Regions from separate parts of the Streptomyces sp. NPDC048483 genome, predicted to be linked through region 1. Evidence: riboswitches for the same ligand, from Rfam matches in the RefSeq annotation. Region 1 holds a riboswitch; the other holds the start of a gene.
What was found. Region 1 has a riboswitch for cobalamin ahead of AB0D04_RS03485 (ribonucleoside-diphosphate reductase subunit alpha). Riboswitches for the same ligand answer to the same signal wherever they lie in the genome.

Region 2: linked by a shared signal. The riboswitch ahead of AB0D04_RS39820 (cobalamin biosynthesis protein) and the one ahead of AB0D04_RS03485 (ribonucleoside-diphosphate reductase subunit alpha) in region 1 are both predicted to bind cobalamin.

What each region holds. Positions count from the first base shown of each region.
Region 1 covers NZ_JBEZJZ010000004.1:87,837-91,952, forward strand. The annotation lists gene AB0D04_RS03485 (ribonucleoside-diphosphate reductase subunit alpha) at 1-2,157, opposite strand, end outside; cobalamin riboswitch at 2,318-2,478, opposite strand; gene AB0D04_RS03490 (N-acetyltransferase) at 2,583-3,086, opposite strand; gene AB0D04_RS03495 (Uma2 family endonuclease) at 3,225-3,809, shown strand; gene mctP (monocarboxylate uptake permease MctP) at 3,893-4,116, opposite strand, start outside.
Region 2 covers NZ_JBEZJZ010000159.1:7,618-11,733, reverse strand. The annotation lists gene AB0D04_RS39830 (caspase family protein) at 1-1,225, opposite strand, end outside; gene AB0D04_RS39825 (hypothetical protein) at 1,230-1,646, opposite strand; cobalamin riboswitch at 1,851-2,007, shown strand; gene AB0D04_RS39820 (cobalamin biosynthesis protein) at 2,137-3,108, shown strand; gene AB0D04_RS39815 (cobyric acid synthase) at 3,105-4,116, shown strand, end outside.

The sequences.
Region 1 (4,116 bases):
GGCCATGTCGATCAGCGCGCGCTGCGGGATCTCCCAGGCCGTGCGGTACAGCGCCCGGATCTCCTCGGGGATCCAATTGACGTCCTGCACGGAGCCGTTGGCCTCGCGCAGCGCGTCACGGGTGCGCGCGTCCCACAGGCCCAGCGCCTTGAGCTCCTCGATCAGATACGCGTTGACCTGCAGGAACTCACCCGACAGGGTCTCGCGCTTGAAGAGGTTGGAGACCTGCGGCTCGATGCACTCGTACACGCCCGCGATGGAGGCGATGGTGGCGGTCGGCGCGATGGCCAGGAGGAGGGAGTTGCGCATCCCGGTCTTCGCGATACGGGCGCGCAGCGCGGCCCAGCGGTCGGCCCAGCGGGGCTCGGCGTCCGGGTAGTGGTCCGGGTGCAGCACCCCGCGGGCGGTGCGGGTCGCGGACCAGGCCGGGTGCGGGCCCTGCCGCTCGGCGAGGTCGGCGGACGCCTCGTACGCGGCGAGCATGATCCGCTCGGAGATACGGGTGGACAGCTCCGTCGCCTCGGGCGAGTCGAAGGGCAGCCGCAGCCGGAAGAAGACGTCCTGCAGGCCCATCAGGCCCAGACCGACCGGGCGCCAGCGGGCGTTGGACGTCCCGGCCTGCTCGGTCGGGTAGAAGTTGATGTCCACGACGCGGTCGAGGAAGGTGACGGCGGTGCGGACGGTCGCGTCCAGCCGCTCCCAGTCCATCTCACCGTTCTCACCCAGGTGCGCCGCCAGGTTCACCGACCCCAGGTTGCAGACCGCGGTCTCCCCGTCGTCCGTCACCTCCAGGATCTCCGTGCACAGGTTGGAGGAGTGCACGACCTTGCCGGGCTCGGCGGTCTGGTTGGCGGTGCGGTTGGCGGCGTCCTTGAACGTCATCCAGCCGTTGCCGGTCTGCGCCAGGGTGCGCATCATCCGCGAGTACAGCAGCCGGGCCGGGATCTGCTTGAGCGCCCGGCCGTCGGCCTCGGCCTTGCGGTACGCGGCGTCGAACTCCTCGCCCCACAGGTCCACCAGCTCCGGGACGTCCGACGGCGAGAACAGCGACCAGTCGGCGTCCGCCTCCACGCGGCGCATGAACTCGTCCGGGATCCAGTGCGCGATGTTCAGGTTGTGCGTACGGCGGGCCTCCTCACCGGTGTTGTCACGCAGCTCCAGGAACTCCTCGATGTCGGCGTGCCAGGTCTCCAGATAGACACAGGCCGCGCCCTTGCGCCGGCCGCCCTGGTTGACCGCCGCGACCGAGGCGTCCAGCGTGCGCAGGAACGGCACGATGCCGTTGGAGTGACCGTTGGTGCCCCGGATCAGCGACCCCCGTGCGCGGATCCGGGAGTAGGAGAGACCGATGCCGCCGGCGTGCTTGGACAGCCGCGCCACCTGGTGGTAGCGGTCGTAGATCGAGTCCAGCTCGTCCAGCGGCGAGTCCAGCAGATAGCACGAGGACATCTGCGGGTGCCGGGTGCCGGAGTTGAAGAGGGTGGGGGAGGACGGCAGGTAGGACAGCGTGCTGGTCAGGCGGTACAGCTCCGCGACATCCGCCAGCGCCCGCGTGGAGTCGTCCTCGGCGAGGCCGCAGGCCACCCGGAGCAGGAAGTGCTGGGGCGTCTCGATGACCTGACGGGTGGTGGGGTGCCGCAACAGGTAGCGGGAGTGCAGGGTACGCAGCCCGAAGTACCCGAAGCGGTCGTCGGCGCCGTCGCGGAGGGAGTTCTCGACGAGAGCGTCCAGCTGCTCCGCATGGGTCCGTACGAACTCCGCGGTGCGGTCGGCGATCAGGCCCTCGCGGTGGCCGGCCTCGACGGAGGCGGAGAAGGCGACCGCCCCCTGTCCGGCCGCCTCCTCCGCGATGGCGAGGGTGAGCAGGCGCGCGGCGAGCCGGGAGTACTGCGGCTCGTCACCGATCAGACCGGCCGCGGCGTCGATGGCCAGGGCGCGCAACTCGGCCTCGTCCGAACCCGGGTGGCGGCCGCGCAGCGCGGCGGCGGCCACCTTGCCGGGGTCGGTCGCGGTCAGGTCCGCGGTCAGCTCGGTCAGCGTGCGCAGCAGCGCGACGCCGGGCCTGTCCTGGCCCCGCCCGGCGGAGGTGTCAGGCGTGGCCACCGCAGGCTGCACGACCTCGGCGTCTGACGCGGGCTCCGTTGGCGCGATGGTCACGTGATGCTCTCCCTCACTCGGCGGGGACCGGGAGGGAGAGGCGCGACGGGCGCTCGCGGGCGTGCGGCACCCCGTGACGGTCAGGGGCGCGCGGGCACACCGCGCGGCGTCCACCGGCCCAACCCTCGGGGCCCGGACGTATCGACGTCCGCACCGATGGCGGTGCGGGCGTACCGTCGGCAGGTCCTCGGACTTCACGGGCGCGCGAGATGGCCGTAGGGCCATGGGGACGCGCTCTCACACCGTTGCGGGACAGTTCCGGATTCCCACCGGATTCCCCTGCGGCGACAGCGAGCACGAGCATACATCTTGTGTTGCTCCCCGCACGCACCCCCACATCTTGTGTCGCTGCCTCATACCTTCCCCATACCACTCCCACAGGTGTGCGAACGGCCATCGGCCGTGGCGGGGCCCGGAATCGTTGCTCAGGCCGGCTCGCGGGTGAAGGCCCACAGCGTGACATCCGGTATCGGCTGCCAGTCCCGCTCCTCGGCGCGCGTGAATCCCAGACGGCGGTAGAGCCGCTGGGCGGGCAGCAGATGCTGCTGACTGGAGAGCACCACCGCCCGCAGCCCCAGCCCGCGGGCGCGCTCCGTACAGGCCGTCACCAACGCCTCCCCGATACCTTGTCCGCGCCCCTCGGCCCGCACCGCCAGCATCCGGAACTCCCCCTCCCCGGGCCCCGCCAGCTCCGCATACGGACTCCCGTACGCGGCGAATGTCACGGCCCCCAGCACCGCCCCGCCCGTCCCCTCCACCGCCACCAGTACCTCGGCGTGCTCCGCCCGGTGCGCGACCTTCCGCAGCTCGGCGATGTACGGATCGCTCTCCCCGAACGTCAGCAGCCCATCGGCGAGATAGACCTCCACCAGGAGGTCCCCTATTGCGGCGAACTCGGCCGGGCGCGCGGGCCTGATCGTGATGTCCATGCAGTGCAGTGTGCCGGGCGGGTCTGACAATCGGGCAGGTGCGAGAGTGATCTCCGAGTGATCGAGCGGTGGCTGTCAGTGGCCTCGGCTATCGTCGGTTTACGTTCCCCGCTCCGCCCGATCGACGAAGGAGAAGGCATGAGCGCGCTCGCTGACCGGCCGCACATCATGGACACCGAGCACTTCGAAGAGGCCGCCCGGATACTCAGCCGCTTGGAGGAAGGCGCGCGGTTGGAATTTATCGACGGGAAGGTCAGGAGCAAGCCCATGCCGGACGGGGACCACGGGCTGATCATTGAGTGGCTGATGCGTGTCTGCATGCAGTCGCGCCCCGAACTGTGGCTCTACGACCAGGGGCTCAAGGTGGAGCCATACCGCAAGGGCCGCGCCCGCCCGGATGGCTCGCTCGCCCCCACTGGCTCCTTCGGAGGCCAGGGCGAATGGGCAGACCCCGACCCGGTGCTGCTGGCTGTCGAGGTGACCTCACACGACTCCGACACCGAACGGCGCGACAGGGTGGAGAAGCCCCGTGCGTACGCGGAGACCGGTATTCCGCTCTATCTGCTGATCGACCGGCAAGCCTGCCAGGTCTCCGTCTACAGCGAGCCCGACGGTGCCCGTTACGAGAACGTCCATACCGTGCCGTTCGGCAAGACGCTCCATTTGCCGGATCCCGTGGACATCACCCTCGAAACCGAGGCCCTCAAGGACTGGGTGAACTAAACGAGCCACGCCGCAGCAAGCAAACGGGCCGTCGCACCCCCAAAAGGGATGCGACGGCCCGTAGCCGTAGGCCGCCCGCAGCCTCAATGCCCCGCCGGCGCCCCCGCCGCAGCTGCCGGCAGATCGGCCGTGACACCCTCGTCACCGGCATCCGCCGTGTAGTCGGAGGCGCTGGTCTCGTCGATGCCCTCCGGCGCCTTGGCGGCCTTCAGGGCGAAGGTCAGCACGACCGTGACCACGACGTTCAGTACGAACGCGGTCAGGCCGATGTAGCCGATCTCACCGATGCCCGGGATCTCGGCGGACG
Region 2 (4,116 bases), on a different contig from region 1:
TGCCCTGCGCCTCGCCCTGCCAGCGGTCGGCGGCGGCGAAGCCCCGGTCGATCTGGTCCTTGGCGGCGGAGTAGACGGTGATCTGGGCGCGCCGGCAGCCGTCGGGGTAGTCGCCCTCGCCGTCCAGGGGGCGGGTGTTGGCGTCGGACATCTCGTAGGCGAAGGCGGCCAGGCGCAGTGCGGGTTCGGCCTCGGGGGCGGTGAGCAGCCGCAGTTCGAGGGCGGGCGGGCAGGGCGGGGGGTTGCCGTCGAGGTTCAGCAGGACGACGCCCGCGGTGGCCGGTACGAAGATGATTGCCAGGACGAGGAGGATCCTGAGCCAGTGCCGGCGGGATCCGGGCCGGTTCCGGGGGGAGCCGGTCCGCCGCGGGGAAGTGAACCAGCGGGGTAACCAGGGGCGCCACCGGACGAGCGGGAGGCGCAGCCGTCGCCGGAGGTACCTCGGCGCGTGCAGGGAGTTGAGCCGGCGGCGCAGGCGGATGCGCAGCGGGGTGGGGGCCGGGGCCGGGAGCCCGGTGGCGAAGGACAGGATGACGTCGTCGACGGTGTTCTGCTTCGCCGAGAGGGGCTGCCAGACATCGCCCATCGGGGTCTGCTCGTCGGTGAGTTTCTCGCGCAGCGCCTGGACCAGGTCCTCGAAGGTGACGAACTGCCTGCCCGGGATGCCGTGTTCGAGGACGTGCACCAGGGCGCGGGTGAAGACGCTGCCGCCGGCCGGCTCCTCGCCGCTGAAGATACGGCGGTTGGGCTGCGCCGCCATCAGCAGCGACATGGGCTTGCGGCTGGAGTGGAAGGCTTCGCCGGCGTTGCCGGAGAAGCAGCACTCCAGAACGATCACGATCCGGTCGGCCCGCGCGTTGTCGAGGTAATCCAGCACCGTGCCGTCCCAGGAGACGGTCTTGTGGCCTCCTTTCGACGTACCGACCATCAGCTGCAGATCGCCGCCGTCCGAGCCGACCCACCCATGGCCGGAGAAGTACACCAGCAGCAGCCCGTGCGCCTCACCGGTGACGGCGTTCAGCGCTTCTTCCACCTCCCAGGGCTCCTGGGTCCGGCAGATGCGGATCTCGTCCTCGGTGAACAGGTCGGTGCCGGGGGCGGTCAGGACGCGCTTGAGGGCCTCGGCGTTGTCCTTCACCGCGGGCAGCGGGCGCACGTGGTCGTAGTCGCCGACACAGATCAGCAGCGCCCGGTTGATCTTGCCCCGTGCGTCGTATTCGGACATCCGCTCAGTCCTCGGCGGTGCTGCCGCCCTCGGCGCCGCCGAGCTCGCGCAGTCCGCCGTCCCCTTCGCCGACCCGGACGGAGGGCCGCTCGCCGGTGGCGCGCTCCTCCTTGCGCCGCCGCAGCCACTCCTGGAGGGCGATGGTCAGGCTCTTGGTGATCTCGGCGGCGACCGCGCCGACGACGACCAGGACCAGGTCGTCCACGCCGATGGCCATGTCGGCGGGTCCGGACTCGTCCGCATCCTCGCTCCCGCCCGCCGGCCGCGCACGCTGTGTCCACTCGTGCCGCCGCTGGGCCAGCCAGGGTTCCCGTTCCAGCCAGGCCCGCAGATCCGCGGCGTCCTGCGCCGGATTGTTGGTGCCCGCGATCCTGATACGGATCTCTTGACCGCTCTCATGACGGTCGGCGCTGTTCGGCATCCCCCGGCCCCCTTCCGGCGGGCACCATCGCCCACCGTGTCCCAGATAGTGACGTGCCCAGAGGGCCGGAGGCAACCGTCTGTGACGCGGCGGCCACCCTGTGGCCCGCGCCACAGCCCCTGTCACAGGGCTGCGTCGCAGGTCAAGGGTGAGTTGACGGGCATTCGCGGGGCGTGGTGGACTGCCCGGGCCATTCGGCGACAGATGAGGAAGTCCGGTGAGAATCCGGCGCGGTCCCGCCACTGTCACCGGGGAGCGCTCCTCCAGCGACGGCCACGGCCCGCCGCGCGGATGCCCGAACGGGCCGCCGCGTACGGGCTGGAAGGCCGGGGGCGGCGCCGATCCGGGAGCCAGGAGACTCTCGTCGCCGTCACGTCGAGCCAGGGCGCGGACCCTGAGTGAGGACATATCGCCATGCCCGGCCGCCGTTCGAGATGCCCGCGCCCTGCCGTCGCCGTGTTCCTCCGAGGCCTGACGGCGGCCTGATCCGATGCGCGGCGAACACGCGGGATATGCGTGCGGCGCGGCCCTCGGCTTTCTCGGCGACCTGATCGCGGCGGATCCCCGGCGCGGCCATCCGGTGGCCGCCTTCGGCCGGGCCGCGGGCGCGCTCGAGCGCCGGCTGTGGCGCGACCACCGCGGATACGGTGCGGCGCACGCGGTGGTGTGCGCGGGCGGCGCGGCGGCCGGTGCCGCGCTCCTGCAGCGCGCCGTACGCGGCCGGCCCGGGGCACCGGCCGCCCTGACCGCGGCCACCGTCTGGGCGGTCCTCGGCGGTACCTCGCTCGGCCGGGAGGCGCGGGCCGTCGGCGGCGCCCTGACGGCGGGTGACCTGGACGTGGCGCGGGAGCGGCTGCCGCATCTGTGCGGCCGCGATCCGCAGGCGCTGGACGGGCCGCAGATGGCCCGCGCGGTGGTGGAGTCGGTCGCCGAGAACACCTCGGACGCGGTGGTGGGCGCCCTGGTGTGGGGTGCGCTGGGCGGTGTGCCCGGCCTGGTGGCGTTCCGTGCCGTCAACACCCTGGATGCGATGGTCGGTCATAAATCGCCGCGCTACCGCCGGTTCGGCTGGGCGGCGGCCCGCCTCGACGATGTGGCCGGCTGGCCCGGATCGCGGCTGACCGCCGCGCTGACCGTGCTCGCGGGCCCGGACCGGCGCGGTGCGCTGCGGGCCTGGCGGGCCGATGGCGGCGCGCACCCGAGCCCCAATGCGGGCCCGGTGGAGGCCTCGTTCGCGGGCGCGCTCGGCGTACGGCTGGGCGGCACCCTGGCGTACGGCGGCCGCATCGAGCACCGCCCGGTGCTCAACGGCGGGGCGCGGCCGGTGGCGGCGGACGACATCGAGCGGGCGGTGCGGCTCTCGCGCCGGGTGAGTGTGCTGGCACTGGCGGCGACGGTCGCCGGACGGACGGCGGTGGGCGCGATACGGCGCAGGAGCAAGAGCGGGAGGAAGCCCCGGTGAACGGGCGGTTCAAGGCATCCGGCACGGCGGTCGGCGGTGGCCTGCTGGTCGCCGGTACGACGTCCGACGCGGGCAAGAGCGTGGTGACGGCGGGCATCTGCCGCTGGCTGGCGCGGCAGGGCGTCAAGGTCGCGCCCTTCAAGGCGCAGAACATGTCCCTCAACTCCTTTGTGACGCGCGAGGGGGCGGAGATCGGGCGGGCGCAGGCGATGCAGGCGGCCGCGGCGCGGGTGGAGCCGACCGCGCTGATGAACCCCGTCCTGCTCAAGCCGGGCAGCGACCGCAGCAGCCAGGTGGTGCTCCTGGGCAAGGCGGTGGGTGAGCTGAGTGCGCGCGGCTACCACGCGGGGCGGCAGGAGCAGCTGCTCGGCACGGTGACCGACTGCCTGGCCGAACTCCGCCGTACCCACGACGCGGTGATCTGCGAGGGCGCCGGCAGCCCCGCCGAGATCAATCTCCGCCGCAGCGACATCGTGAACATGGGCATCGCACGGGCCGCCCGGATCCCGGTCGTGGTGGTCGGCGACATCGACCGCGGCGGCGTCTTCGCCTCCTTCTTCGGGACCACGGCACTGCTGTCCAAGGAGGATCAGGAGCTGGTGGCGGGGTATCTCGTCAACAAGTTCCGGGGCGATGTGACGCTGCTGGAGCCCGGGTTGGAGATGATGAAGCAGCTGACCGGGCGGCCGACGCTGGGCGTGCTGCCGTACGCGCACGGGCTCGGCATCGACGAGGAGGACGGGCTGCGGGTGTCGCTGCGCGGGGCGGTGCGCGAGTCGGTGGTCGCGCCGCCCGTCGGCGCGGATGTGCTGCGGGTCGCCGTGTGTGCCGTACCGCTGATGTCCAACTTCACGGATGTGGACGCGCTGGCGGCCGAACCGGGCGTGGTGGTGCGCTTCGTGGACCGCGCCGAGGAGCTGGCGGACGCGGACCTGGTGGTGCTGCCCGGCACCCGGGGGACCGTCCGCGCGCTGCAGTGGCTGCGCAAGCGCGGCCTGGCGGACGCGA